4 regions of the Streptomyces sp. NPDC092370 genome follow, and region 1 is predicted to be linked to each of the others. Evidence: riboswitches for the same ligand, from Rfam matches in the RefSeq annotation. Region 1 holds a riboswitch; each other region holds the start of a gene.
What was found. Region 1 has a riboswitch for cobalamin ahead of ACIQHQ_RS14980 (ribonucleoside-diphosphate reductase subunit alpha). Riboswitches for the same ligand answer to the same signal wherever they lie in the genome.

Region 1 (7,494 bases):
GTCCCGCTCGGGCCGCTCTACAGCCTGCCGTTCCCGGCCAACCGCGAATTCAACCGGGCATTGGCCGATTTGCATCTCCTGGTCGACGAGATCGTCGCCGAGCGCCGGGCATCCGGTCAAAAGCCGGACGATTTGCTGACGGCATTGCTGGAGGCGAAGGACGAGAACGGTGACCCGATCGGAGAACAGGAGATTCATGATCAGGTCGTCGCGATCCTCACCCCCGGCAGCGAAACCATCGCCTCCACGATCATGTGGCTGTTGCATATGCTCGCGGAGTACCCGGAACACGCCGACCGCGTGCGGGACGAAGTGCGGGCCGTCACCGGTGGGAGACCGGTGGCATTCGCAGACGTCCGAGGACTCAGGCACACCAACAATGTCGTCGTCGAGTCCATGCGTTTGAGTCCGGCCGTCTGGATTCTCACACGCCGGGCGGTACGGGACACGGAACTCGGCGGATACCGTATTCCGTCCGGGGCGGACATCGTCTACAGCCCGTACGCGATCCAGCGCGACCCGGAGTCCTATGAGCGGCACCTGGAGTTCGACCCCGACCGCTGGCTTCCGGACCGGGTCAAGGACGTCCCCAAGCACGCCATGAGCCCCTTCAGCGTGGGCAACCGCAAGTGCCCGAGCGACCACTTCTCGATGGCCCAGCTGACGCTGATCACGGCGGCGCTGGCGACCAGGTACCGCTTCGAGCAGGTGGCGGGGTCGAGGGACGACACACGGGTGGGGATCACGCTCCGGCCGTACGACCTGCGGGTGCGGCCGGTGGCGAGGTGAGAGCCCCCTGGCCTCAGGCCGCCTCGGGTCCCCTGAATGTCCGCCGGTAGGCGTGCGGGGTGGTCCCGACCGCCCGGACGAAGTGGTGGCGCAGTGCGGCCGCGTTGCCGAAGCCTGTTCGGCCGGCGATCGCGTCCATGGTCTCGTCCGTCGCCTCCAGCAGCCCCTGGGCCAGCAGCACGCGCTGGCGCAGGATCCAGCGGTAGGGAGTCGTGCCCGTCTCCTGCTGGAAGCGGCGGGCGAAGGTCCGCGGGGACATGTGGGCGCGCTCGGCCAGCTGCTCGACGGTGACCTCCTCGTCCAGGTGCCGTTCCATCCAGGCCAGGACCTCGCCGATCGTGTCGGCCTCGGAGTGCGGCAGCGGGCGCTCGATGTACTGGGCCTGGCCGCCGTCGCGGTGCGGCGGCACCACCATCCGCCGGGCGATCTTGTTGGCGACCTCGCTGCCCTGCTCCTTGCGCACCAGATGCAGGCAGGCGTCGATCCCGGCGGCCGTGCCGGCGGAGGTGATCACCGGGTCCTCGTCGACGTAGAGCACGTCGGGCTCGACGGTCACGCGCGGGTACTGACGGGCGAGGTCCGTCGCGTGCTTCCAGTGCACGGCGCAGCGGCGGTCGTCCAGCAGACCGGCGGCGGCCAGCACGAAAGCGCCGGAGCAGACGCTGAGGACCCGGGCGCCGCGGTCCACCCCGCGCCGCAGGGCGTCCAGCAGCTCGGGCGGAAACTCACGGGACGCATAGCTCTGCCCGGCCGGCACGGCGATCAGATCGGCACTCTCCAGCCGCTCCAGCCCGTGTTCGACGTGCAGCGAGAAGCCCGAGTTCATGCGCAGGACCGGGCCCTCGGCCGAGGCGACGGCGAAGTCGTACACGGGCAGACCGTCGTCACTGCGGTCGGTGCCGAAGACCTCGCACACCACGCCGAGTTCGAAGGGGTTCACGCCGTCGAGCAGGGCGACGGCCACGTTCTGCAGCATGGTTCCAGTGTGCCTCGCCGTTGGCAGTAATTCGAGGGTCTGCGGCAGTACTGCCACTGACGGTAAGGAGTATTCGGCGCGACAGTGGTGTCCATGGACACGAACCAGACGCAGACACTCATCGCAATGATCTTCGTACTCGGGATGCTGGTCCTCCTGGTCCTCCCGTCCGTGATCGGCCTGGTGCGCGAGCGGCGCATCGACCGTCAGATCAGGCAGGCCCAGGAGGCCCGGGAGAGCGAACCGGCTCAGAAGTCCTCGTCCAGGTCGACGGTCCCCTCGACCGCAACCTGGTACGCGGAGGGCCGCCGCTCGAAGAAGTTGGTCAGCTCCTGAACCCCCTGGAGCTCCATGAAGGAGAAGGGGTTCTCGGAGCCGTACACCGGGGCGAAGCCCAGGCGGGTGAGCCGCTGGTCGGCGACGCACTCCAGGTACTGCCGCATCGACTCGGTGTTCATGCCCGGGAGGCCGTCCCCGCACAGGTCACGCGCGAACTGCAGCTCCGCCTCGACGGCCTCCCGGAGCATGTCCGTCACCTCCTGCCGGAGCCGGTCGTCGAACAGGTCAGGCTCCTCCTTGCGGACGGTGTCGACCACGTCGAAGGCGAAGGACATGTGCATCGTCTCGTCGCGGAACACCCAGTTGGTGCCGGTGGCCAGGCCGTGGAGCAGGCCCCGGCTGCGGAACCAGTACACGTAGGCGAAGGCGCCGTAGAAGAACAGGCCCTCGATGCACGCGGCGAAGCAGATCAGGTTGAGCAGGAAACGCCGGCGGTCGGACCGGGTCTCCAGCCGGTCCATCTTCTCCACCGAGTCCATCCACTTGAAGCAGAACGAGGCCTTCTCGCGGATGGACGGGATGTTCTCCACCGCGGCGAAGGCCGCCGCACGGTCCTCCGGGTCGGGCAGATAGGTGTCGAGCAGGGTCAGGTAGAACTGGACGTGCACGGCCTCCTCGAAGAGCTGCCTGCTCAGATACAGCCGCGCCTCGGGGGAGTTGATGTGCTTGTACAGCGTCAGCACCAGGTTGTTCGCGACGATCGAGTCACCTGTCGCGAAGAAGGCGACCAGGCGGCCGATCAGGTGCTGCTCCGCGGGGGACAGCTTGGCGAGGTCGGCGACGTCCGAGTGGAGGTCGACCTCTTCCACGGTCCAGGTGTTCTTGATGGCGTCCCGGTAGCGCTCGTAGAAGTCCGGGTAGCGCATGGGGCGCAGGGTGAGCTCGAAGCCGGGGTCGAGAAGGTTCTGGGTGCTCATTACTGGCAGGCCTCGCAGGACTCGGGGTTTTCCAGCGAGCAGGCGACCGCTTCGGGATCCGCGGTGGCCTGCACGGGGACGGTGGCCTGGGCGGCGCGGGCGATACGGGTCGCCGGGCGCGAGCGCAGGTAGTAGGTCGTCTTCAGCCCGGACTTCCAGGCGTAGGCGTACATCGAGGAGAGCTTGCCGATGGTCGGCGTCTCCAGGAAGAGGTTCAAGGACTGGGACTGGTCCAGGAACGGGGTCCTGGCCGCCGCCATGTCGATCAGGCCGCGCTGCGGGATCTCCCACGCCGTGCGGTAGAGGGCGCGGACGTCCTCGGGGATCCAGGCGAAGTCCTGCACCGAGCCGTTGGCCTCGCGCAGGGCCTCCCTGCTGCGGGCGTCCCACACGCCGAGCCGCTTCAGCTCGTCCACCAGGTAGGAGTTGACCTGGAGGAACTCACCCGACAGTGTCTCGCGCTTGAACAGGTTGGACACCTGCGGCTCGATGCACTCGTACACGCCCGCGATCGAGGCGATCGTGGCCGTGGGCGCGATGGCGAGGAGCAGGGAGTTGCGCATGCCGGTCGTCGCGATCCGCTCGCGCAGGGCCGCCCAGCGCTCGGGCCAGGCCAGCTCCACGTCGTAGTGGTCGGGATGCAGCACGCCCCGGGCCGTCCGGGTCTTCTCCCAGGCCGGCAGCGGGCCGCTCCGCTCCGCGAGGTCGGCCGAAGCCTCGTAGGCGGCGAGCATGATGCGCTCGGCGACGCGGGTGGACAGCGCCTTGGCCTCGGGCGAGTCGAAGGGCAGGCGCAGCTTGAAGAAGACGTCCTGCAGCCCCATCGCGCCCAGGCCGACCGGACGCCAGCGGGCGTTGGAGCGGCCCGCCTGCTCGGTCGGGTAGAAGTTGATGTCGACGACCCGGTCGAGGAAGGTCACGGCCGTGCGGACGGTCTCGTCCAGGCGCTCCCAGTCGAGGTCCCCGTCGCTCACGAAGGCGCCGAGGTTGACCGAGCCCAGGTTGCAGACCGCCGTCTCCCCGTCGTCGGTCACCTCCAGGATCTCCGTGCAGAGGTTGGAGGAGTGGATGACGTGGCCCGGCTCGGCCGTCTGGTTGGCGGTGCGGTTGGCGGCGTCCTTGAAGGTCATCCAGCCGTTGCCGGTCTGCGCGAGGGTACGCATCATCCGGCCGTACAGCTCGCGTGCCGGCAGCGTCTTCTTCGCCAGGCCCTTCGCCTCGGCCGCCCGGTACGCGGCGTCGAACTCCTCGCCCCACAGGTCGACCAGCTCGGGCACGTCCGAGGGGGAGAACAGCGACCACTGCGCGTCTGCGTTCACACGCCGCATGAACTCGTCCGGCACCCAGTGCGCGAGGTTCAGGTTGTGCGTACGGCGGGCGTCCTCGCCGGTGTTGTCGCGCAGCTCCAGGAACTCCTCGATGTCGCAGTGCCAGGTCTCCAGGTAGACGGCGGCGGCGCCCTTGCGGCGGCCTCCCTGGTTCACGGCGGCGACCGAGGCGTCGAGGGTCTTCAGGAACGGGACGATGCCGTTGGAGTGCCCGTTGGTGCCGCGGATCAGCGAACCGCGGGCGCGGATGCGGGAGTAGGCCAGTCCGATGCCGCCGGCGTGCTTCGACAACCGGGCCACCTGGTGGTAGCGGTCGTAGATGGAGTCCAGCTCGTCCTTGGGGGAGTCGAGGAGGTAGCAGGACGACATCTGCGGGTGCCGGGTGCCCGAGTTGAAGAGGGTGGGGGAGGAGGGGAGGTAGTCGAGGCGGCTCATGAGGGTGTAGAGCGCGGCGACCTCGTCCACCGAGCGGCTGGTGTCGTCCTCGGCCAGGCCGGCGGCGACGCGCAGCATGAAGTGCTGGGGCGTCTCGACGACCTTGCGGGTGATCGGGTGCCGGAGCAGGTAGCGGCTGTGCAGGGTGCGCAGGCCGAAGTAGCCGAAGCGGTCGTCGGCGCCCGTGTCGATGAGCGCGTCGAGCCGGGCGGCGTGCAGCCGCACGAACTCGGCGGTGCGGTCGGCGATGAGGCCCTCGCGGTGACCGACCGCGACGGAATCGCTGAAGGAGGTGACGCCCTGCGAGGCGGCCTCGTCGCGGATGCCGATGGTCAGCAACCGGGCGGCCAGCCGGGAGTAAGCGGGGTCCTCGGAGATCAGACCGGCCGCGGCCTCCGTCGCCAGCTCCCGCAACTCCGTCTCGTCCGCCCGGGCGGACCGGCCGCGCAGCGCGGCGGCGGCGACCCGGCCGGGGTCGGTGTCGGGGAGGTCGGCGGTCAGCTCGGTCAGGGTCCGCAGCAACGCGGCTCCGGGAGCGTCCTGCACTTCTTCGGCGGCTGAGACCGGTTCGGCTGGCGCGATGGTCACGTGGGGCTCTCCCTCGCTCGGCACGGGGCCTCGTCGAGGGCAGGGGGCAGCACACGAGCGCACACGGCGTCGCGTCCACCGGCCCATTCCACGAGGCCCGGACGTCAGGCACACCGGCCGGGTGGCCGGGTGCGCTGTCGGCAGGTCCTCGGACTGACTCCTGCGCACGAAACATGCACAAGTACACCGTTGCGGGACAGTTCCGGATTCGCACCGGATTCCCCTGCGGCGACAGCGAGCATGAGCATACATCTTGTGCCGGGCGCGCATGGCACCCCCAGATGTTGTGTCGCACTGGTTTCAGAGCGTCAACTGGTAGGTCGGCAGAGTGATGTCCCGGAGCCGCATGGGGACCGCGGGAACCGCGCACGACAGCGGGCCACCGTGACGGTCGGTCACGGTGGCCCGCTGCGGCTGGTGTGCGCTGTCTCGTGCCCCTGACGTCAGTGGGCCGAACCGGCGGTGGCGGGCGGGAGCTCCACCTGGACCCCGGGATCGCCCGCGTCCGCCGTGTAGTCCTCCGGCCTGGTCTCGTCGACGCCGTCGGGGGCCTTCACGGCCTTCAGGACGAAGGTCAGGACGACCGTGACGACGACGTTCAGGACGAACGCCGTGAGACCGATGTAGCCGATCTCCCCGATGCCGGGGATCTCCTTCGCGGAGCCGCCGAAGTGCTTCTGGGTCGGAGAGGCCACACCGTACGCGGCGACCGTGCCGTAGATCATGCCGACCGCCCAGCCCGCGAGCAGCGCCCAGCGGTGGAACCAGCGGGTGAACAGGCCGCCGACCAGGGCCGGGAAGGTCTGCAGGATCCAGATGCCGCCCAGGAGCTGGAAGTTGATGGCGACCGTCTTGTCCATGGTGAGGACGAAGGCCAGGGCGCCCACCTTCACCAGCAGGGAGACCAGCTTGGAGACCTTCGTCTCCTGCGCCGGTGTGGCGTCCGGCTTGATGAAGTCCTTGTAGATGTTGCGGGTGAAGAGGTTCGCGGCCGCGATGGACATGATGGCCGCGGGCACCAGCGCGCCGATGCCGATCGCCGCGAACGCCACGCCCGCGAACCAGTCCGGGAACATCGTCTCGAACAGCTGCGGAATGGCCAGCTGCCCGTTCTGCACCTTGATGCCGGCCGCGATCGCCATGAACCCGAGCAGCGCGAGCAGGCCCAGCATCAGGGAGTACAGCGGCAGGATCGTGGTGTTGCGGCGGATCACCTCACGGCTCTTCGAGGACAGCGTCGCCGTGATCGAGTGCGGGTACATGAAGAGGGCCAGGGCGGAGCCCAGCGCCAGTGTGGCGTACGTCCACTGGCCCGCCTCCGCCGGCACCAGCGCACCGCGCGGCGCGCCCGTGGCCGGGTTGGTCTGGCTGTAGGCTTCGCCGGCTTTGGCGAAGATGTCGTCGAAGCCGCCCAGCTTGATCGGGATGTAGATGATCGCCACCGCGATGACGATGTAGATCAGCGTGTCCTTCACGAACGCGATGAGCGCGGGGGCCCGCAGACCCGACGAGTACGTGTACGCCGCCAGCACGCCGAACGCGATCAGCAGGGGCAGGTCCTTGATGAACCAGTTGGTGTTCTCGCCGCCGCCGACACCCATCACGTCCAGCACGGCCTGGATGCCGACCAGCTGGAGCGCGATGTACGGCATCGTCGCCAGGATGCCGGTGAGCGCCACCGCCAGCGACAGGCCCTTCGAGCCGAAGCGGCCGCGCACGAAGTCGGACGTCGTGACGTACCCGTGCTTGTGGGAGACCGACCACAGGCGGGGGAGGAACGTGAAGATCAGCGGATACACGAGGATCGTGTACGGCACCGCGAAGAAGCCGGCCGCGCCCGCCGCGTAGATCGCGGCCGGGACGGCGACGAAGGTGTACGCCGTGTACAGGTCGCCGCCGAGCAGGAACCACGTGATCCAGGTGCCGAACGAGCGGCCGCCCAGGCCCCATTCGTCGAGGCTGTGCTCGTTCTCGGCCTTGCGCCAGCGCGCGGCCAGGAAGCCCATGACCGTCACGGCCAGGAAGAAGAAGATGAAGACGCCGAGTGCGACGCCGTTCACGCCGTCCTTCACTGCGCAGCACCGCCCTTCGCGGCCGAGCGGGCGCGCTGGTCACGCTGCCA
Region 2 (7,494 bases), on a different contig from region 1:
CGCAGGTCGTTCTCGAGTTTGCCGGCGCGCTGGTGGTCGACGGTGACCGTGGCCAGCCGGAACCTGCGGCGGGTACGGGTGCCGAGGCTGTCCAGCGCCTCGCCGACCGCTCCGCCGTACGCCCGGATGAGCCCGCCGGCACCGAGCTTGACCCCGCCGTAGTAGCGGGTGACGACGGCGACGACGTACCGCATGTCCCGGCGCAGCAGCATCTGGAGCATGGGGACACCGGCCGTACCGCCCGGTTCGCCGTCGTCGCTCGCCTTCTGGACGCAGGCGTCGGCGCCGATCACATAGGCCCAGCAGTTGTGGCTGGCGTCGGCGTGCTCCTTGCGGACCGCGGCGATGAAGTCCTGGGCCTCCCGCTCGGTGGCCGCCGGGGCGAGGGCGCACAGGAAGCGGGAGCGGTTGACCTCGGTCTCGTGCACGCCGGCGACGGTGACCGTGCGGTATTCGTCCTGCATCCGGCCAGCCTATGCGCGGCCCCCGGGCTGCTCCTTCGCGCCCCGGGGCACGATCACGGACGTGAGCAGCGCGGCGCCGGGGGCGAGGGCCCGCCAGGCCGTGCCGCGCCAGGACAGCACGGCGATCGCCGAGGTGGGGAACTTCGTGCGGACCTGCTCCAGGGTGTCGTCGAGGCCGTCACCGGCGAGGGCCAGGACCAGTTCCTCCAGACCGGGGTTGTGCCCGATCAGCAGCAGGGTCTCCACCTCGGCGGGCACCTCGTGCACGACGGCCAGCAGACCGGACGGGCCGGCGGCGTAGATGCGGCGGTCGTGCCGGACCGGCGGGGGCGTGCCCCACTCGGCCGCGACCAGGTCCCAGGTCCGGCGGGCACGGACGGCGGTGGAGCACAGCGCGAGGTCGGGCAGGAGGTCGGCGTCGGCCAGGACCCGCCCGGCCGCGGGGGCGTCCCGGCGGCCCCGCGGGGCGAGGGGGCGTTCGTGGTCGGCGACGTCCAGGGGCCAGGACGACTTGGCGTGCCGCAGCACGATCAGGCGGCGCAGCGGTCCCGCTCCGGCGCGTTCGATCATGACGGTGACCCCAGATCGCGGGTGAGTTCGAGGCCGAGGAGCCGGTCGGCGTAGGCGTACGTCTCGAAGCGTGCGCCGTCCGCGTGGTCGGGCTCGGTCTCGACGTGGCGCAGGACGTCCAGCACCCCGGGCACGTCCAGGTCGTCCTCCCAGGCGTCACGCAACCGCCCCCGCACGTCGTCGGGGATCGGCCGCGAGGGCTGCCGCGCCCAGCGGGCGACCGCGGCGCGCCAGCGGGCGAGGGTGGCACGGGCGTCGTCGAGGGAGGACCTTTCCAGCCGGACGGGCACGCTGTGGTGCCGGGTGAGCAGGGCCAGGCGCAGGGCGGCGGGGTCGGAGTGGTCCGGCGTGTCCACCTCCACCGGCGCGACGGCGATCCGCACCCCGTCGGGCAGCGGCCCGTCCTCGGCGGCGACGACGTGGACGGCCTGGGCCTCACCCAGTCCCGCGCCGACGTCGGGACTGTCCTCGAAGGGGTGCATGCCGAGGGTCGCGGCGTCCGCACGCAGTTCCGCCTGCCTGTGGCCGCCGCTCAGCAGCGCCCACACCGGTGTGCCGCCGAGTTCCAGGGCCCGGACGAGGAGATCCCCGACGAGCAGCACCCGCAGGCTCGTCGTGTCGGAGCCGGGCGCGTGCACCACGACACGGGTCAGGCCCCGGCGGGCCGGGGCGGCGTCGACCGGCTCATGGCTTCGGGCGTCGATGATGCGCAGCACGGGGTGAGCGTAGGCGGGCGGACACGCACACGCGGGCAGGTTCGCCGTTTTAGGGTCACCGTGGCGCAATCGTCCCCGCCGGTGGCCTATCCGGCGCTCCTGTCAGGCCAGCGTCCCCAGGAACCGCGCATGCGGCCGCCCCTCGCGCCCTTCACGGCTGACATTGGCCCGCACCCCGTACACCTCGGCGATGACCTCCTCCGTGACGACGTCCCCCGGAGTGCCCCCGGCCACGACCCGCCCCGCGCACAGCACGACGGCCTGATCGCAGTACATCGCCGCGAGGTTGAGGTCGTGCAGGGCGACGACGGTGGTGACCGGAAGACCCGTGACGAGAGTGAGCAGGTCGAGCTGGTGGTGGATGTCGAGGTGGTTGGTGGGCTCGTCGAGGAGGAGTTCACGGGGTTCCTGGGCGAGCGCGCGGGCGATCTGCACCCGCTGGTGTTCGCCGCCCGGGAGCGTGTGCCAGGGCGGGCCGGAACGGCCGGTGAGGCCCGTGCGCTCCAGGGCGGCGCGCACGGTCCGCTCGTCGTCCACGGAGGCGGGCGTCCAGGCCTCCTCGCGGGCACCGCGACCTGGACCGGCCCGAAAACCAGTCCTCAGGCGTCGAGGGCCCATGCGCGGAGCCCGGTCGTACGGTGCTCCCTGGCCGCATGCGGCCGCGGGGGCCGCCGGCAGGTCTTCGGACTCGGGTTCACCCGGATCGGAGCACCTTCCCGGACGTCCACGAGGGAGTCCAGTGGCCGAGGCCCCGCCCGTCCCCCTCACCGCTGCGCGTCAGTTCCGGATTCGCACCGGATTCCCTGACCCACGTACATGGGTTCGACTGGCCTCGGCAAGCCATCACGGAGGCCGTCCGGGGAATCACCGCGCACCCTGCGCCGTTGACCCGGGAGCAGTTCGTCCACGACTTTCGAGGAGGCCGCCGGTGTACGGCGACGAGGCAACGGTCCGCAGGATTCTCACCGGGCTCGGCGACACCTGGGCCGTGGTGGGCCTGTCGTCGAACCGGCAGCGCGCGGCGTACGGCGTCGCCGCCGTGCTCCAGCGCTTCGGCAAGCGCGTCGTGCCGGTGCACCGGAAGGCGGAGACCGTGCACGGGGAGAAGGGGTACGCGAGCCTGGCGGACGTCCCCTTCGACGTGGACGTGGTGGACGTCTTCGTGAACAGCGACCTCGCCGGAGCCGTCGCCGACGAGGCGGTCGCCAAGGACGCGAAGGGCGTCTGGTTCCAGCTCGGCGTCATCGACGAAGCGGCGTACGAGCGGACCCGGGCGGCGGGCCTGGAAATGGTGATGGACCGCTGCCCGGCGATCGAGATCCCACGGCTGTCTCCTCACCGCGTACACGAATCCTGAAGCGTTTCCCACGAAATGCCCGCACCCGGTCCAGGGTGCACAACTCGTCTTCTGCGGTCGCCTGACCGATTCCTGGCCTGAGGCTCGTGCTCGCCGAACTCCCCGAGTTCATCTCTGAGAGGCCCCGCATATATGGAAATGGAAAGAGGCGGCCTGCGCCGGCCGAGGGACGGCTGATCGAGAGGCGCGTGCTGGACATGCACGACTACGTGGTCGAGCCGATGGTGCGCGGCCGGCTGTTCCTGGCCGGCGACGCGGCCCATCCGGTCACCCCCATCGCCGCCAAGGGCATGAACCTCGCCCTGCACGACGCCTTCCCGCTCGGCGACGCCTTGGCCGCCCGGCTGACCACCGGCGACGGCAGCGGCCTCGGCGGCTACGCGGAGGCATGCCTGCGGCGCGTGTGGGAGTACCAGGAGTTCTCGCAGTGACTGTCCGAGGTGTACCACGGCACGGCAGCGTGCGACCCGTTTCGCGCGGGCACCGCGCTCGCCCGGCTGCGCCGCCTGTTCACCTCGCCCGTGGCGGCCGCCGCCTTCGCCGAGCAGTACCTCGGGACGGCGCGGTACTGACTCAGTCGTGCGGGGGCCGGTCGCTGAGGCGGTGGTCGGCCACGCTCAGCGCCTCGTCGACGAGCCGGCGCAGATGGCCGTCGCTAAGTGAGTAGACCACCCGACGACCTTCCTTGCGCGTGTTCACCAGGCCCGCGAGGCGCAGTCGCGCCAGGTGCTGGCTGACGGCCGGCCTGGCCGCTCCGCACGCTTCCGTGAGGGTCGTGACGTCGGCCTCTCCCCCGGTCAGCGCGTGCAGCAGCGCGAGCCGGGTCCGGTCCCCCAGCAGGGCGAGGAGTTCGGCCGCGAGTGCGAACTGCTCCTCGCCGGGGCTGCGCGGATGCGCATCATGCGCAGATGACAGGTGCATGCGTGCGCTCATACGCACATAATGGCGCCACAGGACGGGTACGTCCACTCTCGCGCGCACCGAAAGGGGAACCACGTGAGCGACCGGCACGAACACTCCCACCCGCACCGCCACGACAACGGTCACAGTCACAGCCACGGCCTGCGCCGCCGGATGAGCCACCTCCTCACCCCGCACTCCCACGAGACGGCCGACAAGGTCGACTCCGCACTGGAGTCCTCGGCGCGCGGGATGCGCGCACTGTGGGTCTCGCTCGCCGTCCTCGGCGTGAGCGCGCTGGCCCAGGCGGTCGTGGTGGCCCTGTCCGGATCGGTGGCACTGCTCGGGGACACGGTCCACAACGCCGCGGACGCACTGACCGCCGTGCCTCTCGGGATCGCCTTCGTGCTGGGCCGGCGCGCGGCCACCCGCCGCTTCACCTACGGCTACGGGCGGGCCGAGGACCTGGCCGGGCTCGTGATCGTGCTGACGATCGCCGCGTCCGCGGCCTTCGCGGGCTGGACGGCCGTGGACCGGCTGCTGGATCCGCGCCCGGTCCAGCATGTCCCGGCGGTCGCCGTGGCCGCTGTCGTCGGCTTCGCCGGCAACGAGTGGGTGGCCCGCTACCGTATCCGCGTCGGCCGCTCGATCGGCTCGGCGGCACTGGTCGCCGACGGACTGCACGCCCGTACCGACGGCTTCACCTCACTGGCCGTGCTGCTGGGCGCCGGGGGCTCGGCCCTGGGCTGGCACCTGGCCGATCCGATCGTCGGGCTGGCGATCACGGCGGCGATCGCGCTGGTGCTGCGGGACGCGGCCCGGGAGGTGTTCCGCCGGGTGATGGACGCCGTCGACCCGGCTCTGGTCGACCGGGCCGAGCGGGCCCTGGCCGAGGTGCCCGGGGTGCGCGGGGTGGGGGAGCTCCGGCTGCGCTGGATCGGCCACCGGCTGCGCGCCGAGGTGGCGGTCGTGGTGGACGGCGACGTGACGGTGCGCGAGGCCCACCGCGTCGCCGTGGAGGCCGAGCACGCGCTGCTGCACGCGGTACCGCGACTGACCGCGGCCCTGGTGCACGCGGACCCGGAGCCGGCCCCGGGTGAGAGTGACCCCCACCTTGCGCTGGCCCACCACAGCGCGGCGTAGGTCAGCGGACCCCGAGGCCTTCCAGCACGACGGCGCCCGGCAGTTCCGCGAACGCCTTGCCCGGGACGAGGAGCTTGCCGCGCCGCCGGCCGCTGCCGACCAGCACGTAGGGCAGGTCGACGACGGCGGTGTCCACCAGGACGGGCCAGCCCTGCGGCAGTCCGAGCGGGGTGATGCCGCCGTACTCCATGCCGGTCTCGCCGGTGGCCGTGTCCATGGAGGCGAAGGACGCCTTGCGGGCGCCGAGCTGCCGGCGCACCACGCCGTTGACGTCGACCCGGGTGGTGGACAGCACGACACATGCGGCGAGCGTGGACTCGCCACCCCGCTTGCCCGCGACGACCACGCAGTTCGCCGACCTCTCCAGCAGGTCCTGCCCGTAGTGCTCCACGAAGGTGGCGGTGTCGGCCCACTCCGGGTCGGTGTCGACGTAGACGATGTGCTCGGCGGGGACGCCGCCGCGCCAGTGGCGTACGGCGTCGGCGACCGGGGCGGTGAGTTCGTCGAGGCAGGCGGGGGCCGGGCGGGCGTTGTCGAAGTGTCCGATGGGTGCGCGCATGGGCGCACGCTAACAACAGCGGACCGGCGGCGGGCCGGGCGTCTTACGTCACGGGCGGCACCGAGACGGCCATGACCATCTCCATGGGCGCGTCGCCGGTGTTGCCGTAGATGTGCGGGACGTTGGCCTCGAAGTGGACGCTGGCACCTGCGGGCACGCGGTGTTCGACGCCGTCGACGGTGAGGGTCAGCTCGCCCGCCGTGACATGGAGCAGTTCGGTCGTGCCGGCGGGGTGCGGGTCCGAGGGGCTGCTCTCGCCGGGCATGAGCCGCCAGTCCCACATCTCCAGCGGGCCGGGCGCCTCGGTGCCCGCGAGGAGCCGGTTGTAGCTGCCGGCGTCGGTGTGCCACAGCCGTACGGCCTGCTCGGCCGGGATGACGCGGACGTTCGGGCCTTGTTCGTGGTCGAGCAGCGTGGTGATGCTGACCCCGAGCGCGTCACCGATCTTGACGACGGTGCCGAGGCTGGGGTTGGTGCGGGCCTGCTCGATCTGGATGAGCATGCCGCGGCTGACCCCCGCCCGGGCAGCGAGCACGTCCAGGGTGAAGCCGCGTACCGCGCGCCAGTGCTTGACGCTCCGCGCCAGGGACTGGGTCAGCAGGTCGAGGTCCGACACGTTCCGTCCAATATTCTGTATGACACAGTACAACGGGCTGCACTATGGTGTGGTTCCACCTGATCGTTCACTGAACTGTACTGCGAGGTATCCGCCCCATGACAGCGCTCTTCGCCCTGGCCACCAGCCTGCTGTGGGGGCTGGCCGACTTCGGCGGCGGCCTGCTGACCCGGCGCACGCCCGCGCTGACGGTGGTCGTCGTCTCGCAGTCGATCGCGGTGGCCGTGCTGGGCGCGGTGGTGGTGGCGACCGGCGGCTGGAGCGAGGCGGGGCCGCAGCTGTGGTTCGCCGTGGCGGCCGGGCTGGTCGGCCCGGTGGCGATGCTCGCCTTCTACAAGGCGCTCGCGTTGGGCCCGATGGGCGTGGTCTCGCCGCTGGGGTCGATCGGTGTGACCGTGCCGGTGGGGGTGGGCCTGGTGCTGGGCGAACGCCCCGGCCTGCTGCAGTTCGTCGGCATCCTGGTCGCCGTCGCCGGCGTGTGCCTGGCCGGCGGCCCCCAGTTCCGCGGTGCTCCCGTCCAGCGCCAGGCCATCGCCCTGACCCTGCTCGCGGCGTTCGGCTTCGGTGCGGTCATGGCTCTGATCGCCGAGGCGTCGTCGACCCTCTCGGGCCTGTTCCTCGCCCTGTTCGTGCAGCGGGTGACCAATGTCGCCGCCGGCGGCCTGGCGCTGTGGCTCTCGGTGCGGCGCGGGTCGCCCGCACTCCCGGCGGACGGCTTCCCCTGGCACTCCCTGCCCGCCCTCGCCTTCGTCGGCCTCGCCGACGTCGCCGCGAACGGCACGTACTCGATCGCCGCGCAGCACGGCCCGGTGACGGTCGCCGCCGTGCTGGCCTCCCTGTACCCGGTGGTGACGGCCGTGGCGGCACGGGGCGTCCTCCGCGAACGGCTGCGGGCGATTCAGGCCGCGGGGGCGGGACTGGCCCTGGTGGGCACGGTACTGCTGGCCTCGGGCTGATCCGGGCTCAGGTCCCAGGGCGGCGCGCCCCTGTGTCCGAGCACCCGAGGGTTCCCTCCCGGAGGTCAGGACGACCCCGGCTCCAGCTCCGCGAGACCCGCCGCCGCATCCTCGTCCAGTTCGGCCAGCCGGGCCGCCGTCTCCTCGTCCAGGTCCGACAGCGCACACAACTGCTCGGGGGTGACGCCCTCCGGTATCGGGACGGGCGCCGGG
Region 3 (7,494 bases), on a different contig from region 1:
GGTCGGCTCGACGTACCAGCCGCGGTCGAGGCCGGCCGGGCGTCCGCCGCCGGTGAGGATCTTGGCGCCTTCCTCCTGCCCGATGCGGATGTAGTCGAGGTTGCGCTGCTGCTGCCGCCGGGCCACCAGCGGGCCCACCTGGGTGGCCGGGTCCAGCGGGTCGCCGACCGTCAGGGCGCCCGCGGCGGCGGCGAGGGCGTCGGCGAACTCGTCGTAGCGGGAGCGCGGCAGGAGGATCCGGGTCTGGGCGACGCAGGCCTGTCCGTTGTTCATCCAGGCCGCGGGGGCGATGCCCGCCACGGCCGTCTCGACGTCGGCGTCGGGCAGGACGACGGCCGCGGACTTGCCGCCCAGTTCGAGCGTCACCCGCGTGAGGTTGCGGGCGGCCACCTCCATCACGCGCTTGCCGGCCGCGACCGACCCGGTGAAGGACACCTTGTCGATGCCGGGGTGCCCGACCAGGTACTCGCTCACCTCCCGGTCCGCGGGCAGGATGGACAGCACACCCTCCGGCAGCCCGGCCTCGCGGGCGATCTCGCCGAGCAGATAGGCGTCGAGCGGGGACTCGGGGGAGGGCTTGAGCACGACTGTGCAGCCGGTGAGCAGCGCCGGGGCGAGCTTGGCGGCGGCGACGAACTGCGGGACGTTCCAGGGGACCACGGCGGCCACGACCCCGACGGGCTCGCGGCGTACGAGGATCCTGCCCAGCACGCCGTCGCGTCGCTCCTCGTGGGTGAAGTTCCGGGCGACGGTGATCGCCGAGTCCCAGACCATCACCGCGCCGAGGGCCTGGGCGAGGACGCTCCAGGAGTAGGGCGAGCCGTTCTGGGCGGAGATCAGGCGGGCGATCTCGTCGTGCCGGACGGCGATGGCGTCCTTGATCCGGCCGACGACCTCGATCCGCTCGTCGAGGCTCATGCGCGGCCAGGGCCCCTCGTCGAAGGCCCGCCGTGCCGCCGTCACGGCCCGGTCCACGTCCGCCGTCGAGGCGTGCGGGACGCGTCCGATGACCTCCTCGGTGTGCGGGGAGATCACCTCGATGACGTCCTGGCCCAGGGGGTCGGTCAACTCCCCGCCGATGAACAGCTGTCCGTGTTCCACGAGCTCGGTCATGGCCGACTGCCTCTCCGGAAGCGTGCTCTGACGGTGCATCAGATATGCCCACTGATACCAGCCCCGCCCCGAGGAGTCCACGGACCGCACACCGCCGGGCGCCTCCCATGGGAACTCGTTCTAGTTATAGTGACGGGGAGCCGGCGACGGGGGAGCCCATGACACAGGTGACCGACCACGGCGGAGGCGTCCGGTCCCTCCGGGTCCCGATCCCGGACAACCCGCTCGGCCACACGCTGGTGTACGTCGTCGACACCGACCGCGGCCCGGTGCTGATCGACACCGGCTGGGACGACCCGGAGTCCTGGGACATCCTCGCGCAGGGCCTCACGGTGTGCGGCACCTCGGTCGCCGAGATCCACGGCGTGGTCGTCACCCACCACCACCCCGACCACCACGGCCTGTCCGGCCGGGTCCGGGAGGCGTCGGGCGCGTGGATCGCGATGCACGCGGCGGACACCGCGGTCGTACGGCGGACCCGCGAAGCCCGTCCCGAGCACTGGTTCTCGTACATGGCGGCCAAGCTCGCCGCGGCCGGCGCCCCCGAGGAGCACATCGCCCCGCTGCGGGCGCCCCGCCCGCGCACCCTGCCCGGCCTCTCCCCCGCCCTGCCCGACCGCGACATCGCCCCCGGCGAACTCCTGGAGCTGCCCGGCCGCCGCCTGCGCGCCCTCTGGACCCCGGGGCACACACCGGGCCACGTCTGCCTCCACCTGGAGGAGACCCACCCCGCCGAACTCCCCGGCCGGGGCCGCCTGTTCTCCGGTGACCACCTGCTGCCCGAGATCACCCCGCACATCGGCCTGTACGAGGACCCCGACGACACCACGGTGACCGACCCCCTGGGCGACTACCTCGACTCCCTCGAACGCGTGGGCCGCCTCGCCCCCGCCGAAGTGCTCCCGGCCCACCAGCACCCCTTCTGCGACGCCGCCGCCCGGGTGCGTGAGCTCCTCACCCACCACGAGGCCCGTCTGACCGCCCTGCTGGCCCTCCTCGCCGAACCCCTCACCCCCTGGCGGCTCGCCGAGCGCATGGAGTGGAACCGCCCCTGGGAGCAGATCCCCTACGGCTCCCGCACCATCGCCGTATCGGAGGCGGAGGCCCATCTGCGCCGGCTGGTGAAGCTGGGGCGGGCGGAGGCGGTGCCGGGGAGCGATCCTGTGACGTACGTGGCGGTGTGAAGACGACGCGGGGCAAGCGCGCCGCGCGGTGCGAAACGCGTCGCCGGACGGCTCGCCCGGATGCTACGAAACACCCATGGACCCCATGGAACGCCTCCTCGCCGAGCGCGCCTGCGAGCGCCTCGTCCTCGACTTCGTCCACCGGCTCGACCTCGGCGAACCCTCCTCGGTCGCCGAGCTGTTCACCGAGGACGGCGTCTGGCAGTGGCCGCCGGACGGGCGGCTGGTCAAGGGCCGCGAGGCCCTGCGTGCGTACTTCGGCTCCCGTCCCGCCGACCGGCTGTCCCGCCGCATGATGTCCAACATCCTGGTCACGGTGACGTCCCCGGACACGGCCGGGGCGATCTCCTACTTCACGACGTACCGCGTCGACGGGTACGGGGGCGGTGTCATCCCGGCCGGGCCGCCGGTCCAGATCGGGCACTACGAGGACACGTTCCACCGGACCGACGGGACGTGGCTGCTCGCCTCACGAACCCTCCACCTCCCCTTCGGCGGACCCACCCCACGCCCGAACGTGCCTGCGTCATAAGGCCCTTGACGTCCTGGGCGCCCCCTAGGATGGTCGGACGCAACGCACGCACCGGGAGAGATGCCCATGGGCACCGAAGAGGCCGCACGCACATCGACCGGCGGCGAGGCCCTGGAGGGCGGGTGCGCCGGGCCCATGGTGCCGCGGCTGGCGCTGGGCGCCCGGCTGCGCGGGCTGCGGCAGGAGCGCGGCATCGACCGGGCGGACGCGGGCCACGTCATCCGCGCCTCCGCCTCCAAGATCAGCCGGATGGAGGCCGGCCGCCACGGCTTCAAACTGCGTGACGTCGCCGATCTGCTCACCCTCTACGGCGTCACGGACGAGGCCGAACGCGCCACCTTGCTGGCACTGGCCGAGCAGGCCAACACCCCGGCCTGGTGGCGGTCCTACAGCGATGTGGTGCCCGCCTGGACGCAGACCTGCCTGGGCGCCGAGCAGGCGGCGAGCCTCATCCGCTGCTTCCAGGTCCAGCGGGTCCCCGACCTGCTCCAGACCGCCGACTACGCGCGGGCGGCCGTCCGGCTCGCCCACCCGGACGCGGGTGCGGCACAGATCGATCGCCGGGTCGCGTTGCGGATGGCCCGCCAGCGGATCCTGCACCGGCAGCCGGCGACCCGGCTGTGGGCCGTGATCGACGAGGCGGCACTGCGCCGCCCGGTGGGCGGCATCCCCGTGATGCGCGCCCAGCTCAGGCATCTCATCGAGCTCTGCCGGCTGCCGCAGGTCACGATCCAGGTCCTGCCGTTCGCCGCCGGCGGCCATGCGGCGGAGGGCGGCCCGGTCACCATTCTGCGGCTGCCCGGCGGGCAGTTGCCCGACGTGGTCTGCCTGGAGCAGCTCACCACCGCCCTCCACCCCGACCGGCCGGCCGAGATCGAGCGCTACTGGGACGCCATGAACCGGCTGGTGGTCGAGGCCGAGTCGCCGGACGAGACTCCGACCGTCCTGCACCGCATCCTCCAGGAGACCTGAGGGTCAGCGCTTGAGGGCCACCCCGCCGTACTGGTGCACCTCCGCGGGCAGTCCCAGGGCCGCGGCGTCGGGTCGCCAGCGTGAGCACGACGCCACACCCGGTTCGAGCAGTTCCAGACCGTCGAAGTAGCGCTCGATCTGCTCGGGGTTGCGCAGGATGTACGGGATCGAACCGCCCTCGTTGTACTGCTGGATGGCCCGGACGTAGTCCTCGCTGGTGTCGGTGGAGTCGTACTGCACCAGGTAGCTGCCGGGAGGAAGGGCGTCCACCAGCCGGCGCACGATCGAGCGGGCCTCGTCGTGGTCCTCGATGTGGCCCAGGATGCCCATCAGCATGAGGGCGACGGGCCGGTCGAAGTCGAGGGTCTTCCCGGCTTCCCGGACGATCGTCTCCGGCTCACGCAGGTCCGCGTCGACGTAGTTGGTGACGCCTTCCGTCGTACTGGCCAGCAGGGCGCGGGCGTGGGCCAGCACCAGGGGGTCGTTGTCGACGTAGACGATCCGGCTCTCCGGGGCCACCCGCTGGGCGATCTGGTGGGTGTTGTCCACGTTGGGCAGCCCGGTGCCGACGTCCAGGAACTGGCGGATGCCCTCCTCGCCGGCCAGGTGGCGCACGGCCCGGGCGAGGAAGTAGCGGGCGGCGCGGGCCCCGGTCTCGATGCCGGGGAAGATCTCGCGGAACGCGTCACCGGCCACCCGGTCGACCTCGTAGTTGTCCCTGCCGCCCAGCCAGTAGTTCCAGATCCGGGCCGAGTGCGGAACCGAGGTGTCGATCTTGGGGAACGGCTCCTGCTGGGAGTTCTCCACCTGGTCGGTCATGGACGCTCCTGGCGTGTGAGGTCGGGGAACCCCACGTTAGCCGGTCTGCGCCCCGAAGAGGATCAACTCCTCGGCAGCGCCCAGGAGTTCGACCTCCATCCGGCTCACCGTCGGACCGCACCCCGCCTGCGCAGGACCTCGCCCGGGGCCGGTCGCGTCAGTGGCGACGGGCCGGCGAGGAGGGCGGCGAGCATGGCACAGGCGGGTGCGGAGAGGGCCCTGAAGCCACCCCGCCCACCCGGTACCCCACGGATACGGGGAGATCGGCCCCACCCACCGGACGCAACCGCCGCCCGGGACGAAGCCGCGCCCCCCACCGGCGCACCGGCCGGCACGAGACCGTGCCACCGCGCAGGCCGGCGTCCCCGGGCGTCCCCAGGCGCAGCCCACCGTGCGGCCCCGGCCCCCCGGCCCCCCGGCCCCCTCGGCCCGATTTCTACGTGCGGGTACAGTAAGCGGGTCGTCATCACACCGTACGGGGGGAAGCCGGTGCAATTCCGGCGCTGACCCGCAACCGTATACCGCCGCTCCGAGGCGGTGAGCCGGATCGCTTCGTACGGTTTCGTGACCGGCTCACGTGCCCGGCAGATCGCCGGTGCACGGCACCGTCGAGGTATACGGAGCCGAGCCGCCGGGGTGTCCCGTGCTGCCCGGCTCCCCCACAGGGAGAGGCCCCCGCCGATCATGAACGTCCGCCGCAGCGCCGCGGTCCTGGCCGCCGTCGCCGTGATCGGCGCCGCAACCCCGGCCGCCGCCGCCCCGTCCCCGTCGCCCTCCCAGGCGTTCCCCTCCGCCCTGTACGGCGACTCGGACCCGAAGTTCGACGGCGTCTGGCGCCAGTCGCTCGCGCTGCTCGCACAGGACACGGTGGGGGTGAAGCCGGCCGCGAAGTCCGTGCAGTGGCTGGTGCGCCAGCAGTGCGAGAACGGCTCCTTCGCCTCGTACCGGCCCGATCCCGCCACCGCGTGCGACGCCAAGACGATGCTGGACACCAATGCCACGTCGGCGGCGGTGCAGGCCCTCGCCGCGCTCGGCGGGCACGAGGAGGTCAGCCGCAAGGCCGTCGGCTGGCTGAAGTCCGTCCAGAACCAGGACGGCGGCTGGGGCTACGCGCCCGGCGGCGCCAGCGACACCAACTCGACGTCGATCGTCATCGGTGCCCTCGTCGCGGCGGGCGAGAAGCCGGACCAGGTCGAGAAGGGCGGCAAGTCGCCCTACGACGCCCTGCTGAAGCTCGCGCTGCCCTGCGGCGGGGACGGCGGCGGCGCGTTCGCGTTCCAGCCGGACAAGAAGGGCAAGCTCACCGCCAACGCCGACGCCACGGCGGCCGGTGTGCTCGGCGCGCTGGGCCAGGGCATGGTCGTCAAGCCGGGCGAGAAGTCCGAGGCGACCTGCGAGAAGGCCACCACGCCCGAGCAGGCGGCGGCGAACGGTGCGGGTTATCTCACCGCCGCCCTCGCCAAGGACGGCGACCACCTTTTGTCCGCCCTGGCGGGTGCCGAGCCCCAGCCCGACTTCGGCAACACCGCCGACGCGGTCGTCGCGCTCGCCGCTCGGGGCGACACCGGGCAGGCGGAGAAGTCCGTGCGGTGGCTGGAGAAGAAGTCCGCCTCCTGGGCCGCGCAGAGCGGTCCGGCCGCCTACGCCCAGCTGATCCTCGCCGCCCACGCGACCGGCACGAACCCGCGCGACTTCGGCGGCGCGGACCTCGTCAAGCAGCTGGGCGCGACGGGCCCGGCCCCGCAGGCCGCGGGGAAGACCAAGGCCGCGGACGACAAGGAGGACTCCGGCTCGGACTTCTTCGGGGTCTGGTGGTACGTCGGCGTCTGCCTGGTCGCCGGGATCGGCATCGGGTTCCTGTTCACCGGCCGCAAGAAGCAGCGGCAGCTGTGATCCGCCGGGCCGTTCTGCTCCTCCTGGCCTCGCTCCTGCTGTGTGCGGGCGCGGGCCAGGCCCAGGCCGCCGGGTACCGGTACTGGTCGTTCTGGGAGCGCGACGCGGGCCGCTGGGTCTACGCCACCCAGGGTCCGTCCCTGGCCCGCCCCTCCGACGGCGACGTCCAGGGCTTCCGCTTCGCGGTGAGCGAGGACTCCGCGAGTGCACTCCGGCCGCGCGGCACGGCCGACTTCGCGAGGATCTGCGCGAAGACGCCCGCGCAGGAGGGCCGGAAGCGGGTGGCCCTGGTCATCGACTTCGGCACACCGTCGGACGCCCCCGGGGACGAGATCCCGCCCTCCGCCCGCACGGCCTGCGCCCGGGTCTCCCCCGACGCGACGACGGCCCAGGCCCTGGCCTCGGTGGCCGAGCCGCTGCGCTACGACACCAACGCCCTGTTGTGTGCGATCTCGGGCTATCCGGAGAAGGGCTGCGGCGAACAGGTCTCCCGCAAGCAGCAGAAGCAGAGGCCCGCAGCGGGGAAGAACTCCCCGTCGGACGACGGGCCGTCCCTGGGCCTGGTCGGGGGCATCGCCCTGGTGGTGGTCCTGGGTGGTGCGGCGGTCCGGCAGGTACGACGGCGTGGGTAGCAGCACCCGGTGCCTGCACCGGCACCGGGCTCAACTGCACCCCGGTGCCTGGTGGCTCTGGTCCCTGTCCCTCGGCACCGCGGCCACCCGCACCACCAACCCCCTGCTCCTCGCCCTCCTCATCACGGTCTCCGCCTACGTCGTGGCCACCCGCCGCCCCGACACCCCCTGGTCCCGCTCCTACGGCGCCTTCGTCAAACTCGCCCTCGCCGTGATCCTCGTCCGACTGCTCTTCGCCACCGTCCTCGGCTCGCCGATCCCCGGCACGCACACCCTCCTCACGCTCCCCGAACTCCCCCTCCCCGCCTGGGCCCAGGGCATCCGCCTCGGCGGCGAGGTGACCGCGGAG
Region 4 (7,494 bases), on a different contig from region 1:
CGGCCCGCGGGCTGGACGGGCGTCGCCGGGCTGCTGCCGGCCGCGGGCTTCGTGATCTTGCTCACTGTGGGGCAGATGCTGGTCGTGCCCGCCGCCCGCGCCTGGGTGCCCGACCTGGCCGAGGAGGGCCGGCTCGGCCTCTACATGGGTGCGCTGTCCTCGGTCTCCGGCTTGATCGTCCTCGTCGGCAGCGCGGCCACGGGCTCCCTGCTCGACCTGGGCCTGCCGGCCGCCGTGCCGTGGCTCGTCCTCGCGGCCGTCCCCGCCCTGGCGGTGGCCCTGCTGCCGCGCCGGGCGGAGGGGGCGGGCACGGCGGCCTGACAGGGCGCCGGAAGGTGCCCGGCGCGCCCCGGCGCCCGGCGCGCGGGAGTGTCGTCGCGGAGGGCACTCTCCCCGCTCGGGGTTTTCCGGACCGCACCGTCCGGGGACACCGCTGTGGAGATCAGGGGCCGTGCCGCGCCAGTATCCTGGGTCGGCTGCGGCACCCCCCACCAACTCCCCGTGCGGAAGCGGGGAGTTCGGCCTGCGGCGATGACCTTCCCACACGCATGAGACGAGGACGAGTGCTGCTAGCGGGCCGCTACCGGCTGGATGTTGAGATCGGGCGCGGTGGAATGGGCGAGGTCTGGCATGCGTACGACGAGACGCTCGCCAGAGCGGTGGCCGTCAAGCTGCTGCTGCCCCAGGACACCGACGCCACGGCAACCTCCCGGTTCCGTCTGGAGGCTCAGACCGCCGGGCGCCTCAACCACCCCAACGTGGTGGGCGTGCTGGACTTCGGCGAGTTCGACAACCGGCTGTACCTGGTGATGGAGCTGGTCGAGGGCGACAGTCTCGCCGGAGTGCTGAACGGCTCCGGTGCGCTGCCCGCCGAGCGGGTGGCCCGTCTCGCCGCGCAGGCGGCCGCGGGACTCGCCGCCGCGCACGGGCAGGGCATCGTGCACCGGGACGTCAAACCCGCCAATCTGCTGCTCGACGCCCACGGCACGTTGAAGATCGGCGACTTCGGCATCGCGCGGTTCCTCGACGACCCCGGCGCCGCGCTGACCGCCACCGGCCAGATCGTCGGCACCGGTCTCTACCTCGCGCCCGAACGGGCCCTGGGCAAGCCCGCGGGGCCCGCCTCCGACATGTACTCCCTGGGCTGCGTGCTCTACCAGCTCCTCAGCGGCCGCCCGCCGTTCCAGGCCGACACCGCCGTCGCCCTGCTCCACCAGCATCTCGACTCGGCCCCCGTGCCGCCTCGCGAACTCGGAGTGTGCGAACTGCCGCCGGCGTTCGAGAACTACCTCCTCGGTATGCTCGCCAAGCAGCCCGAGGACCGGCCCACCGCCCAGCAGGCCGCCGAGTGGTTCACCGGGGGTGCCTGGCGGGGCCTGCCCGAGCCGCTGCCGGAGGTTTCCGCGTCGCTGCGGCCGAAGACCGCGTCCGCGACGCCGTCCGCCGGGCCGGAGCCGTACGCCGCTGTGCCGAGCCCGTATGCCGCCGAGACCAGCAGTCCGACCACGTACGCACTGCCCGCGACCACGGGACACCGCACCGCGGCCCGGGCGGCCCAGGCGGGTCGTTCGGGGCGCTCATCCGGGCGGGGCGGCCCCGGCAACCGCTCCCGGGTGGCCGCGACGGCCGCCGCCGCGGCACTCTTCCTCGCCGCGATGCTCCTCGGCATGCGCTGGTTCTCGCCCGACACCACCGCGGAGGGCACGGAACCCGACGCGTCGCCGTCCGCGAGCAGCCCCGCTGCCACGCCGGCCTCCGTCTCCACCACGTCTGTCTCCTCCGCCCCGGGCGCCGGCCCGGCAGCCGCCGGCACGCCGGGCATCGGCACCGTGGCCGATGTCACTCCGTCCACTCCGATCGCCTCCCCGACCCTTCCCGCGCCCGCGTCCGGCACCCCGGCTCCCGCCGGGGAGGCGGGTGACGGCGGCCCGGAGCAGGCCAAGCCGGAGAAGCCGCGCCCCGCCGGGGCAGACGGGGAGGGCGACGACGGCGGAGACGACGGGGGCGACGACTGACGCGGCCCGGACATCGTGTGACGGGGCCCTTCCCGCAGCGCGTGGATCAGCGGGGGGATGCGCCGGTGTGCGAGCGGGCGCCCCCTCGCGCGCCCCCAGGGGTGGCTTGTCATCGCCCTTACCCCGGCCTTATTGTCACCAGGCCTTGGTGAACGGGAAATCCGGTGTGATGCCGGTGCGGCCCTCGCCACTGTGAATCGGGAAGTCCGGCTCCGGCCCTCACGGGCAGCCACTGGGTCCTCGGGCCCTGGTGCCACATTCCCGTCTGCCGCGCGACGCCTGGCACGCACGCTCGCCGCGTTGCCGGAGCGCCCCCATGGGCGCTCCGGCGCCTTGCGAGCGCACGCCGGACGCCGTACGGCCCGCCCTTCGGGCGGACGACGGGAATGTGACGCCAGGGCCCTAGCCCCGGGAAGGCGGAGTTCGGGCGGTGGTACCCGTCAGCCAGGAGACCGGCCAAGGCGCGTCAACCATCCACGAGGTGCTGGAGAGGGTCTGCTGAGCCATGCACATTGCCGAGGGTTTCCTTCCTCCGGCGCACGCGGTCGCCTGGGGCGTCGCGTCGGCGCCGTTCGTCGTCCACGGGGTCCGGTCGCTCACCCGTGAAGTGCGCGAGCACCCCGAGAGCACCCTGCTCCTCGGTGCGTCCGGCGCCTTCACCTTCGTCCTGTCCGCCCTGAAGCTGCCGTCCGTCACCGGCAGTTGCTCACACCCCACCGGCACGGGCCTCGGAGCCATCCTGTTCCGGCCGCCCGTCATGGCGGTGCTGGGCACCATCACCCTGCTCTTCCAGGCGCTGCTGCTCGCGCACGGCGGCCTCACCACGCTCGGCGCCAACGTCTTCTCGATGGCGATCGTCGGCCCCTGGGCCGGCTACGCCGTCTACGCACTGCTGCGGCGCTCCAACGCGCCGCTGATGGTGGCCGTGTTCTCCGGCGCGTTCGTCGCCGACCTGTCCACCTATTGCGTCACCAGCGTGCAGCTGGCTCTCGCGTTTCCCGACCCGGGCAGCGGATTCCTCGGCGCGCTCGGCAAGTTCGGTTCCATCTTCGCCGTCACCCAGATCCCGCTCGCGGTCAGCGAAGGCCTGCTGACCGTGCTCGTGATGCGGCTGCTGGTGCAGTCCAGCAAGGGCGAACTGACCCGGCTGGGCGTGCTCCTGGCCAAGAAGCAGACCCGGACCGAGACCGAGGCGGTGACCCGATGAGCAAGAACACGAAGATCAACCTGGTGCTGCTGTTCGCCGTGGCCGCGCTCGCCGTGCTGCCCCTGGCGCTCGGCCTGGGCGACCACAAGAAGGAGCCGTTCACGGGAGCCGACGCCGAGGCCGAGACGGCGATCACCGAGCTGAAGCCGGATTACGAGCCGTGGTTCTCACCGCTGTACGAGCCGCCGTCCGGCGAGATCGAGTCGGCTCTGTTCGCCCTCCAGGCGGCTCTCGGCGCCGGGGTCCTCGCCTACTACTTCGGCCTGCGCCGCGGACGTCGGCAGGGCGAGCGGCGGGTGCTGGAGCGGGAGGCCGGCAGCGCGGTCGCCGGCGCCGCGGAGAAGTCCGCCGCGGAACGGGACTGAGCCCGGGTGCTGCCGATCGACGCGGCGGCGCACAGCAGTCGCTGGCGCCGCCGCCATCCCGTGGACAAGGCCGTGCTCGGGCTCGGCCTGACCGTGCTCGCGATCTCCCTGCCGCCCTGGCCGGGCGCGGCCCTGGTGCTGCTGACCGCCCTGGTGGTGCTGCTGGGACCGGCCGGTGTGCCCGGGCGGCGGCTGTGGCGGGCCTACCGGGTGCCACTGGGCTTCTGTGTGACCGGCGCGGTCACGCTGCTCGTCCAGGTGGGCGGCCCGGGCGGCTTCGTCTCCCTCGCCGCCGACGGGCCGCTGCGGGCCGGGGAATTGCTGCTGCGCACCTCGGCGGCCTCGCTGGGCGTGCTGCTGTTCGCCTTCACCACCCCCATGTCCGACCTGCTGCCCCGCCTGGTACGGGCCGGGATTCCCGCGCCGGTCGTCGACGTCGCACTGGTGACGTACCGGATGAGCTTCCTGCTGCTGGACTCCGTGCGTCGCATCCGGGAGGCCCAGGCGGCCCGGCTCGGGCACACCAGCCGGAGCGCGGAGTGGCGTTCCCTGGCCGGGCTCGGCGCCACCGCGTTCGTCCGGGCCTTCGACCGGGCCACCCGTCTCCAGGCCGGGCTCGCCGGGCGCGGCTACGACGGCACCTTGCGCGTCCTGGTGCCCGAGGCCCGGGTGTCCGTCCGTTTCACGGCGGCCAGTTGCGTGCTGCTCGTGGCGCTGGTCGTCCTCACCCTCGTACTGGAAAGGCCGCTGACATGAGCGAGCCCGCTCTCGTCGCCCTGCGGGGCGCGTCCTTCGCCTACGAGGACGGTCCGGCCGTGCTCAGCGGCCTCGACTTCGAGATCCGCGAAGGGCGCGCGCTCGCCCTGCTCGGCCGCAACGGCAGCGGCAAGACCACGCTGATGCGGCTGCTCTCCGGCGGGCTGCGGCCCCACGAGGGCGTGCTGACGGTCGAGGGCCGGCCGGTGTCGTACGACCGCGAGGGCCTGACCCGGCTGCGGACGACCGTGCAGCTGGTGGTGCAGGACCCGGACGACCAGCTGTTCGCGGCCTCCGTCGAGCAGGACGTGTCGTTCGGGCCGCTGAACCTCGGCCTGGACGACCCACAGGTGCGGGCGCGGGTGGCGGAGGCGCTCGCCGCCCTGGACATCACGGCCCTGGCCGACCGGCCCACCCATCTCCTCTCCTACGGGCAGCGCAAACGCACCGCCATCGCGGGCGCGGTCGCCATGCGGCCCCGCGTCCTCGTCCTCGACGAGCCGACGGCCGGACTCGACCCCGACGGGCAGGAACGGCTCCTCACGACCCTCGAGGGGCTCCGTGCCGCCGGCACCACGGTCGTGATGGCCACGCACGACGTCGACCTGGCCCTGCGCTGGGCCGACGACGCGGCACTCCTGACCCCGTCCGGCGTCCGTACCGGCCCCGCTGCCACGGCACTGGCCCGCACCGACCTCCTGCGGGAAGCGGGACTACGCCTGCCCTGGGGGGCCGCGACGGCTGAGCTTCTGCGCGTCCAGGGGCTGTTGGCCGACACGGAACCGGGACCGCGCACACCGGACGAACTCGCCGCTCTCACGACAGCGCGGCTCGGAGCCCCGGGAGGGTGAGGGGCACCCCCCGTGGCCGTGTCGCCCTCGGCCCTGCCTGCCTCCGGCCGTCGGAGCAGCCCGGTCAGTCCTCGAAGTAGGACTGGAGCGAGCCGCGGCGCCGGACGTCGAGGGTCGCGCAGTGGAACGAACCGCCGAAGGGGGCATAGTGCAGCAGGTCGCACGGGATCGGCTCGAAGCCCCACTTCTCCAGCGCGCGCAGCATCCCGGTGTGGTGCCGCTCCGCTATCACCCGCTTCTCGTCGAGCATGAGCACGTTCATGCTGAGCCACTTGCCGCACATGGAGGTGAGTTTGAGCAGCCGCTCGTCGATCGGGTCGGGTTCGGGAGCGACGAGGACGTCCCAGGAGCCGAGGACGTCCGGCAGGCGGTCCGCGTCGATGTACTCGGGGTTGATCAGCACCTTCCCGGGTGCGAGCAGGACGAACGTCGTGTCGATGTGCATGGGTGTGCGGCAGCGGCTCTCGATCTCGTGGATGCGGTACCCCTGGCCGAGGTGGCGGCGCAGCCAGTCGATGCCCATCGCGTTCGTGACGTTGCTGCGGGTGACGAACAGGTCCCGTCCCGCCCTGACGAAGTCCGCGGCGTCGAAGACTGGCTCGAACTCGGTGAGGATGTACCGCATGGGCTCGTCCGGTCCGGGGACGCGGAAGTCCGGGTCGAAGAGCTCGTCGGTGAGCTGTGGCTTGGGTGCCGCCGTCCAGCGCGCGCCGCGCCGGAAGTAGTCCTTGAGGACCGGCCGGTAGGAGTGCGTCTCGAAGTACCGGCACGGCCACGCCATCGGCGTCTCGATGATCTCGTCGCCGATCACGAGCATGCTGTCGCGCGGGCAGGTGTTGCAGAAGCCGCGCGAGGTCCAGTCGGGGGTGCCGAAGCGGCGCCGGTGGTCGACCGCCTCCGGCCGCCTGACCGTGACGCCGAGGGACTCCAGCAGGGCGACGAAGGCGTCGATCTCCTGCTGCGCCTGCTCGAGGAGCAGCCGCGGATACCGGAAACCGGCCGCGAGCCCCTGCAGCCGCCCTGCCCACGGCGGCACGTTGCAGGTCACCACCGCGTGGTCGGAGGGGATCGTCGCGCCCTCCAGGCGTCCGACGATGATCTCCTCCAGCGGATCCCACTCGGTGTGGGAACCGACCGGCGACACGAGCCGTTCCGCGCCGTCACCGGCCGCGGGCGGTACTTCGGGGTTCTGCAGGACGGTCATGCTCACCACCTTTTGGATCGCAAGCTGTGTGCTGCACCGCAACCGCCGATCACTCAACGTGACCACCGGGGTCGCGCGCGTCGACGGTCGCAACGCTCCCGGTATCGGTCCAGGTGCCCGGAATGCGCTTGTCCACGCTCGCCGCACCGCACTACGGTGCCGAGGTGGATCTCTTCTCACGTTCATGGACGGCACTGCGCGCGGCGGTTGACGACCTGTCCGACGAGGACTTCGGGCGGCCCTCCGGCTGCACGGGCTGGCTGGTGCGCGACCTGGTGTGCCATCTGATCGTCGACGCCCAGGACGTCCTCATCACCCTGGCCACCCCGTCCGACCGGGAACCGACCCGTGACGCGCTGACGTACTGGGAGATCTCCCGGACCCCGCCGGCCGGTGACGACCCGCTCGACGCGCTGACCGTCCGGCTGGCCGCCGCGTACGAGGATCCGCGTCTGCTGAAGTTCCATCTGGACGACGTCGGTTCCGCCGCCGGCCGCGCCGCCCTGCTCGCCGACCCGGCATGCCGGGTCGGCACCCGTGAGGAGATCCTGACCGTGGGCGACTTCCTCGCCACGTACGTCATGGAGTGGACGCTGCACCACCTCGACCTGATCGCCCACCTCCCGGGCGCTGAGCAGCCGCCGACGGAGGGGCTCGCCCGGTCCCGGGAGATGCTGGAGCAGATCGTGGGGAGCCCGTTCCCGGCCGCCTTCCACGACGTGGACGCGCTGATGATCGGCACCGGCAGGAGGACGCCTACCGAGGCCGAGCAGGCCGGGCTCGGCCCGCTGGCCTCGAAGGTACCGCTGTACCTGGGCTAGCTTCGCCGCAGCGAAGAGCCTGCTCACGAGCCCGCCGTCGTACCGCTCCGGCCGAGGTGGGAGCATGGTCGGTATGGACATCCGCAGCAGGAACAACGTCAACGTCATCGGCCGCGACGACGCGCCGGTGCTGCTCCTGGCACACGGGTTCGGCTGCGACCAGAACATGTGGCGGCTGGTGGTGCCGGTGCTTGCCGAGCGCTACCGGGTGGTGCTGTTCGACTACGTCGGTTCCGGCGGCTCGGACCTCGCGGCCTGGAGCGAGGAGCGGTACT

Region 2: linked by a shared signal. The riboswitch ahead of ACIQHQ_RS21745 (ABC transporter ATP-binding protein) and the one ahead of ACIQHQ_RS14980 (ribonucleoside-diphosphate reductase subunit alpha) in region 1 are both predicted to bind cobalamin.
Region 3: linked by a shared signal. The riboswitch ahead of ACIQHQ_RS03545 (prenyltransferase/squalene oxidase repeat-containing protein) and the one ahead of ACIQHQ_RS14980 (ribonucleoside-diphosphate reductase subunit alpha) in region 1 are both predicted to bind cobalamin.
Region 4: linked by a shared signal. The riboswitch ahead of ACIQHQ_RS20090 (energy-coupling factor ABC transporter permease) and the one ahead of ACIQHQ_RS14980 (ribonucleoside-diphosphate reductase subunit alpha) in region 1 are both predicted to bind cobalamin.

Annotation. Positions count from the first base shown of each region.
Region 1 covers NZ_JBIVQO010000004.1:201,318-208,811, reverse strand. Annotated here, with positions in the region: gene ACIQHQ_RS14995 (cytochrome P450) at 1-789, shown strand, start outside; gene ACIQHQ_RS14990 (GlxA family transcriptional regulator) at 803-1,765, opposite strand; gene ACIQHQ_RS14985 (ribonucleotide-diphosphate reductase subunit beta) at 2,014-3,021, opposite strand; gene ACIQHQ_RS14980 (ribonucleoside-diphosphate reductase subunit alpha) at 3,021-5,372, opposite strand; cobalamin riboswitch at 5,494-5,627, opposite strand; gene mctP (monocarboxylate uptake permease MctP) at 5,816-7,444, opposite strand; gene ACIQHQ_RS14970 (DUF3311 domain-containing protein) at 7,441-7,494, opposite strand, start outside.
Region 2 covers NZ_JBIVQO010000007.1:70,791-78,284, reverse strand. Annotated here, with positions in the region: gene ACIQHQ_RS21760 (YigZ family protein) at 1-464, opposite strand, end outside; gene ACIQHQ_RS21755 (SixA phosphatase family protein) at 474-1,034, opposite strand; gene ACIQHQ_RS21750 (hypothetical protein) at 1,031-1,750, opposite strand; partial or broken gene ACIQHQ_RS21745 (ABC transporter ATP-binding protein) at 1,853-2,305, opposite strand; cobalamin riboswitch at 2,427-2,555, opposite strand; gene ACIQHQ_RS21740 (CoA-binding protein) at 2,679-3,107, shown strand; partial or broken gene ACIQHQ_RS21735 (FAD-dependent monooxygenase) at 3,260-3,679, shown strand; gene ACIQHQ_RS21730 (ArsR/SmtB family transcription factor) at 3,681-4,040, opposite strand; gene ACIQHQ_RS21725 (cation diffusion facilitator family transporter) at 4,104-5,150, shown strand; gene ACIQHQ_RS21720 (YbaK/EbsC family protein) at 5,152-5,709, opposite strand; gene ACIQHQ_RS21715 (helix-turn-helix domain-containing protein) at 5,753-6,325, opposite strand; gene ACIQHQ_RS21710 (EamA family transporter) at 6,424-7,281, shown strand; gene ACIQHQ_RS21705 (acyltransferase) at 7,347-7,494, opposite strand, start outside.
Region 3 covers NZ_JBIVQO010000001.1:795,127-802,620, reverse strand. Annotated here, with positions in the region: gene ACIQHQ_RS03570 (aldehyde dehydrogenase) at 1-1,113, opposite strand, end outside; gene ACIQHQ_RS03565 (MBL fold metallo-hydrolase) at 1,272-2,297, shown strand; gene ACIQHQ_RS03560 (nuclear transport factor 2 family protein) at 2,374-2,829, shown strand; gene ACIQHQ_RS03555 (helix-turn-helix domain-containing protein) at 2,896-3,801, shown strand; gene ACIQHQ_RS03550 (SAM-dependent methyltransferase) at 3,805-4,620, opposite strand; cobalamin riboswitch at 5,056-5,191, shown strand; gene ACIQHQ_RS03545 (prenyltransferase/squalene oxidase repeat-containing protein) at 5,305-6,513, shown strand; gene ACIQHQ_RS03540 (SCO2322 family protein) at 6,510-7,145, shown strand; gene ACIQHQ_RS03535 (energy-coupling factor transporter transmembrane component T) at 7,138-7,494, shown strand, end outside.
Region 4 covers NZ_JBIVQO010000006.1:199,365-206,858, forward strand. Annotated here, with positions in the region: gene ACIQHQ_RS20080 (MFS transporter) at 1-321, shown strand, start outside; gene ACIQHQ_RS20085 (protein kinase) at 564-2,015, shown strand; cobalamin riboswitch at 2,145-2,491, shown strand; gene ACIQHQ_RS20090 (energy-coupling factor ABC transporter permease) at 2,521-3,222, shown strand; gene ACIQHQ_RS20095 (energy-coupling factor ABC transporter substrate-binding protein) at 3,219-3,587, shown strand; gene cbiQ (cobalt ECF transporter T component CbiQ) at 3,594-4,343, shown strand; gene ACIQHQ_RS20105 (energy-coupling factor ABC transporter ATP-binding protein) at 4,340-5,194, shown strand; gene ACIQHQ_RS20110 (amidinotransferase) at 5,259-6,398, opposite strand; gene ACIQHQ_RS20115 (maleylpyruvate isomerase N-terminal domain-containing protein) at 6,563-7,219, shown strand; gene ACIQHQ_RS20120 (alpha/beta fold hydrolase) at 7,293-7,494, shown strand, end outside.